DNA from 2 places in the Rhizobium sp. 05L429 genome. Region 2 is predicted to be linked to the other one. Evidence: predicted binding sites of a transcription regulator. Region 2 holds the regulator's gene; the other holds the start of a gene.
The links. The regulator PhoB, encoded in region 2, activates phosphate uptake and scavenging genes when phosphate is short. The targets are predictions, from matches to a motif close to TGTCATNNANCTGTCAT.
Positions count from the first base shown of each region.

Region 1 (5,556 bases), on a different contig from region 2:
GAGCGCCTCGACTTCACCAAGCCCGGCGATCAGTGCCTCGGTCCGGGCGATGACGAGGAAATCCGGATCCTGCCGTGTAGAGACCGCAGCCTCGATCTTGCCCTGGAATTCCTCCGTCCTCGACAATTCCTGCCGGCCTCCGATGGCAAGGCTCGTCACCTTTGGAAAGGTCTTGTCCTCGATGACAACAGCGCTGGCGCCCGCCCGCTCGTACTCCTGGACGGCATGAATGACGTTGACCGCATTCCCGTATCCGGTGTCGATATCGGCGACGATCGGCAACAAGGATCGTCCGGCGATCGCCCTCAACATGTCGAGATGCTGCGTCATCGAGATCAGGCTCATGTCCGGCAGTCCGTAGAGAGCCGAAAGCTCGAAGCCCGATGCCCAGAGCCCATCGAAGCCGGCTTCCTCGGCCAGAACCGCCGAAAGCGGGCTGTGCGTCGCCATGATATGGACGAGATGGCCATCTGCCATGCGGTTTCGAAGAAGCGTCGCCCTGCCTGCAGGAGTTCTCGCCGGCCGACTGGACGGCGGATTTTGGTGCCTGCCGCCGGAGGGGTCGATCCCGCTCATTTGCCGGCCTCGTCGAAGTCCCAGACGAACTCGATCCGGCTCATGCAGAAACTTGTCTGACCAAAGACGATGGGCTCGCCGGCCTGATCAACATTCGTGACGTCGACCTCAAATACGCTATCGTTCGGCGACATGCGCAGATGTCGCGTCTCTTCGGAGGTTGCCTCCCGGCCGCGGATCCGGATCTGCTTCCTCTGGAAATCGGCGACCCCGACAAGGCCGAGAATGCGGGAGGTAGCGAGATCCAGGGGTTCCACTGCGGCCTCGCGTCGATAAATCTCGGAGATCGCCGCAAAACGACGCTTGGGAAAATGGTTGCGGTTGAAACTGATCGGAACACCATCGGCGATTGCGACGAGCACGGCGAGCACGACACTGTCGCCCTCGCGAACCCCCAGTGCGCCAGCCACCGTCTTGGACGCGGGAACCTCGCCGACCGAGACCAGTTCACGCGACGGCGTTTGATTGAGTTCGGACAGATTTTCTTCGAAACGCGTCTTGCGGCCCATGCGATAGGGGATCGTCTCGGCAACAAATGTGCCTCTGCCGCGCTCGATGCGGACCAGCCCCTCGTCCTGAAGGTGGGAAATCGCGCGCAAGACGGTGTGCGGGTTGACCCCGAAACGCTCGGCCAGATTTGTCGCCGGCGGCAACCGCTCGCCTGCCGCAAACTCGCCGTTGCCGATCTCCTCGGCGAGCGTTTCACCGATCTGTCGCCAGAGATTGATACCATTCTGCTCTGATCTCACTTTTCATCCTTATCCGTTTTCATCACGAAATCCGACGCCGTCATATAACATTCACGAGCGTATGCGAACTAGAGTTCTAGAACACTATAACAACGCGAGTGACTTGTGAATGGGCAACCTACAATTTCTCATTGTCAGTTTCGATGGGCTTCGACCTGATCTCCTCAACCCCAAGACGACGCCCAACCTCGCGCGCCTGAAACAAATGGGCGTTGCGCTCGATGCCCATCGAACCGTCTACCCAAGTGAAACACGCGTCGCCTTCCCGAGCCTGGTGACCGGCACCACGCCGAATCGCCACGGCATGGTCGGCAACAAATATGTAGATCGGACGACAAACCCGAACCGTTACATCGATACCGCCGATGCAGCCCTTCTCGATCGATTGAACCGCGAAAGCGGCGGAAGGCTGATGACGGCACCGACCTTGGGCGAGATCCTCGCCAAGGCCGGCAAGAGCCTCGCGGTCCTTGCCACCAACACGCCCGGCACAACGCGCTTCTTTCATCACAAGGCGGAGGAGTTCGGGCATCTCAGGATATCCGGTCATTTCGCCGAGGCATGCACGCCCGGCGACGTTTTCGACGAGGTCATAGCTCGCTTCGGGCCGCTACCGCCAGTGCCAGAACAGGGCGAGCCGGATTTTGAGGGCCAGACCTACATCACGACGGTCTTCCTCGACCATATCTGGCCAAAACACGCGCTGGACGTGACGATCGTCTCCTACGGCGAACCCGACACGACCTCGCACTTCAATGGCACCGCCTCGGCAAGAACCCTGGAGATCATCCGGCACTGCGATGCCGAATTCGGTCGCCTGCTTGACTGGTGGGAGGCATGCGGCAGGGATGAGGGCGTCCAGCTTCTCGTCCTGTCGGATCATGGCCACGTCACCGCGCATACAAGGGTCGTGGTGGCGGATGCATTGAGGCAGGCCGGCTTTGCGCCGGGAATAGCACCCGCTGATGGTGTCGATGTCGTCGTCGTCCCGGGACAGGTCGGCGCGCTCTACCTGAGCGATCGCTCGCCCGCCCATCTGAGCCGCCTTGTCGATGTGCTGACGCAGCAACCCTGGGCCGGGCCGATCTTCACATTGGCAAAGAACGACGTGGAGGGCATGGCACCCGGCAGCTTCGCAAGCTCCCTTGTCTTTGCCGAACACGAGCGGGCGCCGGATGTCTATTTCGCATTCCGTGCCGATGACGGCATCGATCCGTTCGGGCTGATCGGGGGCACCTACTATGACAACATGCGGCGACCGGGTCTCGGCGTCCATGGCGGACTGCATCCCAAGGAGCTCGCCGCCGTCTGCCTCGCCGCAGGCTCTGCCTTCAAATCCGGACAAAGCGTTTCAACGCTTCCGAGCAGTATTTGCGATATTGCCCCGACCATTCTTCATGTTCTCGGCCTGCCGCTGCCTGCAAGCATGACGGGCAGGACCTTGCAGGAAGTGTTGAGCAGCCCATCCGCGGAGATCTGCGCGCCCGGCAAGCCCCAAATCCTGGAGACCGGTCTGAACGGATATGTCCAGCGCCTCCAAAGAACCCGTGTCGGCGGTGTCGACTATCTCGATGGCGCATGGGCGTTCAATGCGGCCTTCGCTTCGAATTCGTTGGAAAAGGAAGTGGCATAATGGCCGAGGTCGTCGTCAACCAAATCACAAAGGCCTTCGGCCAGACCGCCGTTCTGCGCGCCTGCTCGCTCAGCATCCGCGACGGGGAATTCCTAACATTGCTCGGTCCGTCGGGCTGCGGGAAATCGACATTGTTGCGCATCCTGGCAGGCCTCGAAGCTCAGGACGCAGGATCGGTGACGATCGGCGACAGACCGGTCGACGGCCTACGCCCCAGCCGGCGCGACGTGGCGATGGTGTTCCAGTCCTACGCTCTCTATCCTCACATGACGGTCGCCGAAAACATGGCACTGCCGTTGCGCATGCGCAGGCTCTCCGCCTGGCAGCGGCTACCGCTCATCGGTCGGGTCGTTCCCGGGACCGGCCGGATCGACGGCGAAATCGAAGGGGAGATCGCGCGGACCGCAAGCGCGCTCGGCATCGACCATCTTCTCTCAAGAAAACCGGGGCAGCTTTCGGGCGGTCAGCGCCAGCGCGTTGCCGTCGGCCGCGCCATGGTTCGCCACCCTGCGGTCTTCCTGATGGACGAGCCGCTCTCCAATCTCGATGCGAAGCTGCGTGTGCAGATGCGCGCCGAGATCAAGGAACTGCATCGCAGGCTGGGGGTCACCTTCGTCTATGTGACGCACGACCAGGCTGAAGCGATGACGCTGTCGGACCGCGTGGCGGTGATGCTCGACGGCGAACTTCTGCAGGTGGCGCCGCCCCAGGCCATCTATGCCGATCCGGACGATCGCCGCGTCGCAGAATTTGTCGGCTCGCCAAAGATCAACATGATCGAAGCGGTGGTCCGCGAGGCGGGGCTTGTGGACGCCGCCGGCTCGGTTCTGGCCGTCGAGACCATGCGACCAATGGGGGCGGCGCTTACGCTCGGCATCCGTCCGGAAGTTTTTTATCTTTCCGATCGCGGCGGCCCTGGCACGATCACCGGTTCTGCACGGCTCATCGAGCATATGGGTTCGGATCTTTACGTCCATCTGGACGTCGCCGGCATGTCCGAACCTGTCATCGCGCGTCTGTCGACCGAGCGCGCGCCGCTGATCGAGCCGGGGCGCACGCTGCATCTGGGCGTCAGGGCTGATCGCATCCTGCTGTTTGCACGCGACGGGCGGCGCATTCGGCCGATGCTTGAAGACCGAGCTGCATTGCCCGGCACAACGCCGCCGTCCGTCATTCCGTTTCGGGAGCACGCCTGATGGCCTTGCTTGAACCGTCGAAGAACGGATTGCCGGAACCGCTGGAAAATCCCCTGCAGAGCCTCGCGGCTCAAGCGACGCCGATCTCACCGTCGCCCGCAAGGGCGCAGAAATTTGCCGAAGCACTCGCAGCCTATGCACTTTCCGGGCCCGCCGTCGTCCTGCTTCTCGTCCTCTTCATTCTGCCGGTGTTTTCGGTCTTCGTCATCGCGCTGACCAACTGGAGCTTCGGGCAAACCTCGCTTTCCTTCGTCGGCCTTGCCAATTTCCGGGAGGTCTTTTCGGATCCGGGGTTTCTGGTGTCTCTCAAGAACACGGTGATTTACGCCCTCATCACCGTTCCCGGCACCGTTGGCCTCGGCTTTCTGATCGCCCTTGTGATCGAAAGCGGCAAATCGCTTCGGGCCTTTTATCGCGCCCTGCATTTCCTGCCCTTCATGGCGACACTCGCCGCCATGGCCATCGCCTGGGAGGCGCTTCTGCATCCGACGATCGGACTTGTGAACCAGACCCTCGGTGCCCTTGGTCTGCCGACGGCGAACTGGCTCCGAGACGAGGCCACCGTATTGCCCGTCCTCGCTGCGATCGGCATCTGGCAGAATCTCGGTTTCGCGATGGTGCTGTTTCTTGCCGGCCTGAAAGCCATTCCACAGGATCTTTACGACGCCGCCGATATCGATGGGGCCGATCTCTGGCTCGACAGGATGCGGACCGTAACACTGCCCATGCTCGGACCGGTGACCATGTTCGTCGTCATCGTGGTTGCGCTCAGGGCCTTTGAATCCTTCGACACCGTTCAGATTTTGACCCAGGGCGGCCCGGGCCACGCCTCGGAGGTCCTGCTCTACACGCTTTATCGCGAGAGCTTCGAATATCTGCGCACCGGTTACGGCGCGTCGGTCACCATCATCTTCCTCGTCATCGTCATGGCGCTGACCCTTGTTCAGGTCCGCACAATCGACAAGAAAGTGCACTACCAATGAGCGCTGCATCCTTCGTTGCCGGCAGATCTGCCAAGCGGACCGCACCCGCACCCCGAGGCCTCTCGGCGCCCGCCGCAATTGCGCGGCACACACTCCTGCTGACAACGAGCGCGCTCATGATGGTACCCTTCGTCTGGATGATCAGCCTGTCGCTGAAGCCGCCAGGCGAAATCTTCCGCGCATCGTTCCGGTTCCTGCCCGAACACTGGTATGCGTTTGAAAACTACAGCCGCGCCATAACGGAGGCGCCGCTGCCGCACTACATGCTGAACGGCCTTGTCGTGTGCGTCGCCATCCTTGTGTTGCAGATCCTCGTCTGCGCGCCCTGTGCCTATGCTCTGGCCAAACTCGAATTCCGCGGCCGGGACACGCTGTTTGCGCTCGTTCTGGTCGGCCTCTTGATCCCCCATCAGGTCCTG
Region 1 covers NZ_JBFTNV010000010.1:171,714-177,269, forward strand. The annotation lists gene AC1DNW_RS13295 (isocitrate lyase/phosphoenolpyruvate mutase family protein) at 1-477, opposite strand, end outside; gene phnF (phosphonate metabolism transcriptional regulator PhnF) at 573-1,325, opposite strand; gene AC1DNW_RS13305 (alkaline phosphatase family protein) at 1,435-2,958, shown strand; gene AC1DNW_RS13310 (ABC transporter ATP-binding protein) at 2,958-4,154, shown strand; gene AC1DNW_RS13315 (carbohydrate ABC transporter permease) at 4,154-5,137, shown strand; gene AC1DNW_RS13320 (carbohydrate ABC transporter permease) at 5,134-5,556, shown strand, end outside.
Region 1: the regulator PhoB is predicted to act here: its motif matches at 1,364-1,380, upstream of phnF (phosphonate metabolism transcriptional regulator PhnF).

Region 2 (4,866 bases):
GCGGAGCGGTGAACTCTTGCCGTAGAATTACTAGGCAGGGCAATAAGTGCTTAAATCCTTCTGTTGGCTCTAAGCGGACATACCAAAGAGTTTTCTCAGGGGCAGCTTCGCGCCATCATTTCAGCCGTTCAGACACAATCGTCAGCGTCCCAAAACCGCCATCGAGCTGAGCGCCATAAAGTTCAAAGACGACAGCAACGCCAGCCTGAAATTACCTAAAGGCCGGAAGCCGAAAAACGAGCCTATATTGAGCACTTCGGAAGCTGGCGGTGCTCCTGACATTAAATCGACGGACATCCCCCGCTCTTATTTCCAGATGTCGAAGCCGAGATGCCGAGCCATTTCGGCCGGTGGAGTAACCGGCCACCGCAACGAAAGATTTAAGCGCGACAAGTCGCATCTTTCGCTTCTCACCAAGCAAAGCAAATTGCCACTGTCGGAAGCACCCTCCGGGAACGCTCCCCGTACCAGGCACCAACAGGTGTCACCCGGCACTGCCGGGTGACAGAACGTCCCGTCGATGTCGTCAAGACCTGATGAACGAGAGCAGGTCGGGGTTGAGGACATCCGCATGCGTGGTCAGCATGCCATGGGGGTAGCCCGGATAGGTCTTCAGCGATCCGTTCTTAAGCAAGTTGACCGCACGCGGCACGGAACTTGCGAAGGGGACGACTTGATCGGCCTCGCCATGCATTACCAGCACCGGCACGGTGATCTTCTTGAGGTCTTCGGTATAATCTTCCAGCCAAGAGTCGACAGTCGCGTAGTGAGCCAGGGCACCACCGGCCATGCCCTGGCGCCACCAGTTCGCAATGATTGCCTCCGAAGGCTTGGCCCCATCGAGGTTGTAGCCGTAGAACGGATTCTCAGGGACGAAACGGTAGAACTCCGCCCGGTTGCCCAGCATGCCTGCCCGGATCGCTTCGAACCACTCCGGCGGTTGACCGGACGGATTTTCCGCGCTCCGGTACATGTTCGGTGTCAGCGAAGCGACCAGCACCGCCTTCGCGACGCGCTCCTGATGGCGAGCCACATAGCGAGCCACCTCACCGCCACCTGTCGAGTGCCCGATATGGATCGCGTCGCGCAGGTTGAGGTGCTCGGTCAGGGCCGCGAGGTCGGCAACCCAGTGGTCCATATCGTTGCCGGTGCCGGGCTGGTCGGACCGGCCGTGGCCGCGCCGGTCGTGGGCGATCACCCGATACCCCTGATGAAGGAAGTATGTCATCTGGGCGTCCCAGTCGTCCGCTGTCAGCGGCCAGCCGTGGCTGAAAACGATCGGTTGGCCCGAGCCCCAGTCCTTGTAGAAGATGTTTACGCCGTCCGTGGTCGTGATTGTAGGCATCGCGTCGCTCCATCTGCGCTGTTAAACATTCATTGGAAGATAATAAATCACTAAATAAAGCCATCCATCCACGCGCTATTGCAATAGCCGACGCAAGATTGCCACGCATGCCTCATCTTTCGAGGCCCAGGCACATGATCCGACACAAGAATTGGTCAGTCTCACATAATGTAGGTCAGCGCCGATAATTGCGGGTCACGACAGGTAGGCTTTTAGACATTTAGCTTTCCTTCTCTGACTGGACACAGTTGACTGCGAAATACTTCCGATGAAGCATTCGACTATGTCCCTAGATTGCGGCGTTAATTAAATCCCCCTTTTATCAAGGACAAATACCTTGTACGTTCGAGCTATGCCTTAAAGGCATAGCGGGGACGCGATGGAACTCAGGCATTTGCGCTATTTTATTGCTGTTGCGGAAGAGGGAAGCTTACTGACCGCAGCCGAGCGGCGGCTACACACTTCCCAGCCCTCACTCAGCAGGCAAATTCGCGATCTGGAAACCGAAGTCRGTGTAAAACTGCTGGAACGGCAGCCGCGCGGCGTGACGCTCACCGCCGCCGGTAAAGTGTTTCTTGATCACGCGCGGCTGGCGTTGTTGCAAGTCGAGGCGGCTGCGGAAGGGGCCCGGCGGGCAGAGCAGCCGCAAAAGCAGTCGTTCACTATCGGTTTTCTCGCAGGGCAAGAGGTCGTGTGGCTACCCCATGCACTGCGCATTATTCGTGAGGAAGCGCCGGAGGTTGAAATCATATTGTCCAGTCAGTCTTCCCCGGACCTTGCTCTGGCACTGATGCGAGGCAAGCTGGACGTCGCTTTCCTTCGCCCCGAGACGCAGAGTGTTGGTGTGTCGTTCAAGTTTTTAGCCAAGGAGCCACTGATCGCCGTGCTGCCGGCTGACCATCGCTTGACGTCGCAGAAAAAGATCCGGCCACAGGATCTTGCCCGCGAAACTTACGTCAGTTCGGCTAGAATTTCTCCGGTCTTGCAATCCGTGATCCAGGAGTACGCGTCGAACGTTGGGATCACACTCAAGGCAGAGTACGAAGGTGAAGGCCTACCATCAGCAATGTCGCTCGTCGTGTCTACAGGTGGAATAACGCTTATTCCGCTTTATGCGCAAAATATGCTGACGCCAAATGTCGTTGCCAGAGCACTTGAGGGTGTGCCTCCGACAATTGATCTCACCTTAGGATACAACGATTCAAATTCCTCACCTTTGCTCCGCCGATTTTTGTCTCGTTCTGATGAACTAGTCGCCAACGTACAAAATCAGAGCATCATCCGCTATGCTGAAGTTCCATAGCAGAGCTCACGCTCATCTTGGTGACGGCTTCGATTGGCTAGCGCCAGCAAGCCGACAGTCCCCTTCCGGCCCCAAATCAGTCGATGCTCAAGGCTCAGAGAATGTTCGCAATCGGCGCATAGCAGATGTCCCCGTCATCGCTTGAGCCCTCGCGATGCAAGGGGCATGTCGGTCAAGGCGTCAGCAAGCCAACGTCTACTCTTAAAAAGCCCACCCGAACAAACAAACGGGCCGCCCGGTTACCCAGACGACCCGTTCGTGACCTCCGATCACTCGGATCAGGCTTCCATGGAATATCCCGCGCCGCGGACGGTGCGGATGACATCCTGCATGTTGGAGAAATTCAGCGCCTTGCGCAGGCGGCCGACATGGACGTCGACGGTGCGTTCATCCACGTAGATATCGTGACCCCAGACGCCATCGAGAAGCTGCGAGCGGGAGAAGACCCTGCCCGGCGACGACATCAGGAATTCCAAGAGGCGGAATTCGGTCGGGCCGAGGCGGACTTCGCGGCTCTTGCGATGGACGCGATGGGTTTCGCGATCGAGCTCGATATCACCACACTTCAAAACGGTGGAGAGAACCTCCGGACGGGCGCGTCGCAGCATCGCCTTGACGCGGGCAACGAGTTCCGGCGTGGAGAAGGGCTTGACGACATAGTCATCCGCGCCGGTCGAGAGACCGCGAACGCGCTCGCTCTCTTCGCCGCGTGCCGTCAGCATGATGATCGGCAGACGCTCGGTTTCCGGCCGCATGCGCAGCCGGCGGCAGAGCTCGATGCCGGAAACGCCCGGCAGCATCCAGTCAAGGATGAGCAGGTCCGGGGTGCGCTCCTGAAGCCGGATTTCGGCCTCGTCGCCACGGAGGATCGTATCCACCTCGAAACCTTCAGCCTCGAGATTGTAGCGGAGAAGCACGCTGAGTGCCTCTTCATCTTCAACAACTGCAACTCTTGGGATCATGCGTGTCAGTCTCCTAATGCATGATCCTTAAACCGGGGGTGATTTAAGCAAGGGACCATGCAGGAACTCGGAATTGGCTGCGACCCTTGCGCGCCCCAGCGCGGGGCGCGCACGCAATCGGCAGGTCCAGATTACTCCGTCACCGCACCAACGGTATTGGAGCTGTCGTCCTTCGGACGCTCGCCCTCCGGCTGGGCGCCGGTTGCCATGTAGTAGATCGTCTCGGCGATGTTGGTTGCATGGTCGCCGATGCGCTCGATGTTCTTGGCGCAGAAGAGAAGATGCGTGCAGCTCGTGATGTTGCGCGGATCTTCCATCATGTAGGTCAGGAGTTCGCGGAACAGCGAAGTGTACATCGCGTCGATCTCGTCGTCGCGTTCGCGGATCGCATTCGCCTTGTCAGCTGAACGATTGGTGTAGACGTCGAGCACTTCCTTGAGCTGGACGAGCGCCAGTTCGGAGAGATGCTCGAGGCCGCGGGCGAGCTTGCGCGGAACGCCGGTGCTCTGCACCGCGATGACGCGCTTTGCCGTGTTCTTGCCGAGATCGCCGACGCGCTCGAGGTCGGCGGCGATGCGGATCGAACCCATGATCTCGCGAAGGTCGGAGGCCATCGGCTGGCGACGGGCGATCGTGACGATCGCCTTGTCGTTGATCTCGCGCTCGGCGTGATCGAGGATCACATCGTCGGAAATGACCTTCTGAGCAAGCGCGGTATCGCCGTTGACGAGCGCGCGGACAGCGTCGCCGCCCATCTGTTCGGCAAGACCACCCATCTCGGAAATGCGCCGGGACAGGAATTTCAGATCGTCATCGTAAGCAGAGAAAATATGTGTTGATGCCATGGGGCTTTGTCCTCGAAAATCGGGAAGGCTTCACATCGCCAAAATCAGCCGAAGCGACCCATGATGTAGTCCTGGGTACGCGGATCGTCCGGGTTGGTGAACATCTTGTCGGTATCGTTCTCCTCGACCAGGTTGCCGAGGTGGAACATAGCCGTGCGCTGCGATACGCGAGCGGCCTGCTGCATGGAATGCGTCACGATGACGATCGTGTAGTTTTCACGCAGCTCGTGGATCAGCTCTTCGACCTTGGCAGTTGCGATCGGGTCGAGCGCCGAGCAGGGCTCGTCCATCAGGATGACTTCCGGGCTGACGGCAACGGCGCGTGCGATGCACAGACGCTGCTGCTGACCGCCGGAAAGGCCGGTGCCGGATTCATGCACGCGATCCTTGACCTCATTCCAGAGGCCGGCG
Region 2 covers NZ_JBFTNV010000021.1:10,465-15,330, reverse strand. The annotation lists gene AC1DNW_RS21235 (hypothetical protein) at 142-297, opposite strand; gene AC1DNW_RS21230 (alpha/beta fold hydrolase) at 527-1,345, opposite strand; gene AC1DNW_RS21225 (LysR family transcriptional regulator) at 1,725-2,648, shown strand; gene phoB (phosphate regulon transcriptional regulator PhoB) at 2,927-3,610, opposite strand; gene phoU (phosphate signaling complex protein PhoU) at 3,742-4,455, opposite strand; gene pstB (phosphate ABC transporter ATP-binding protein PstB) at 4,500-4,866, opposite strand, start outside.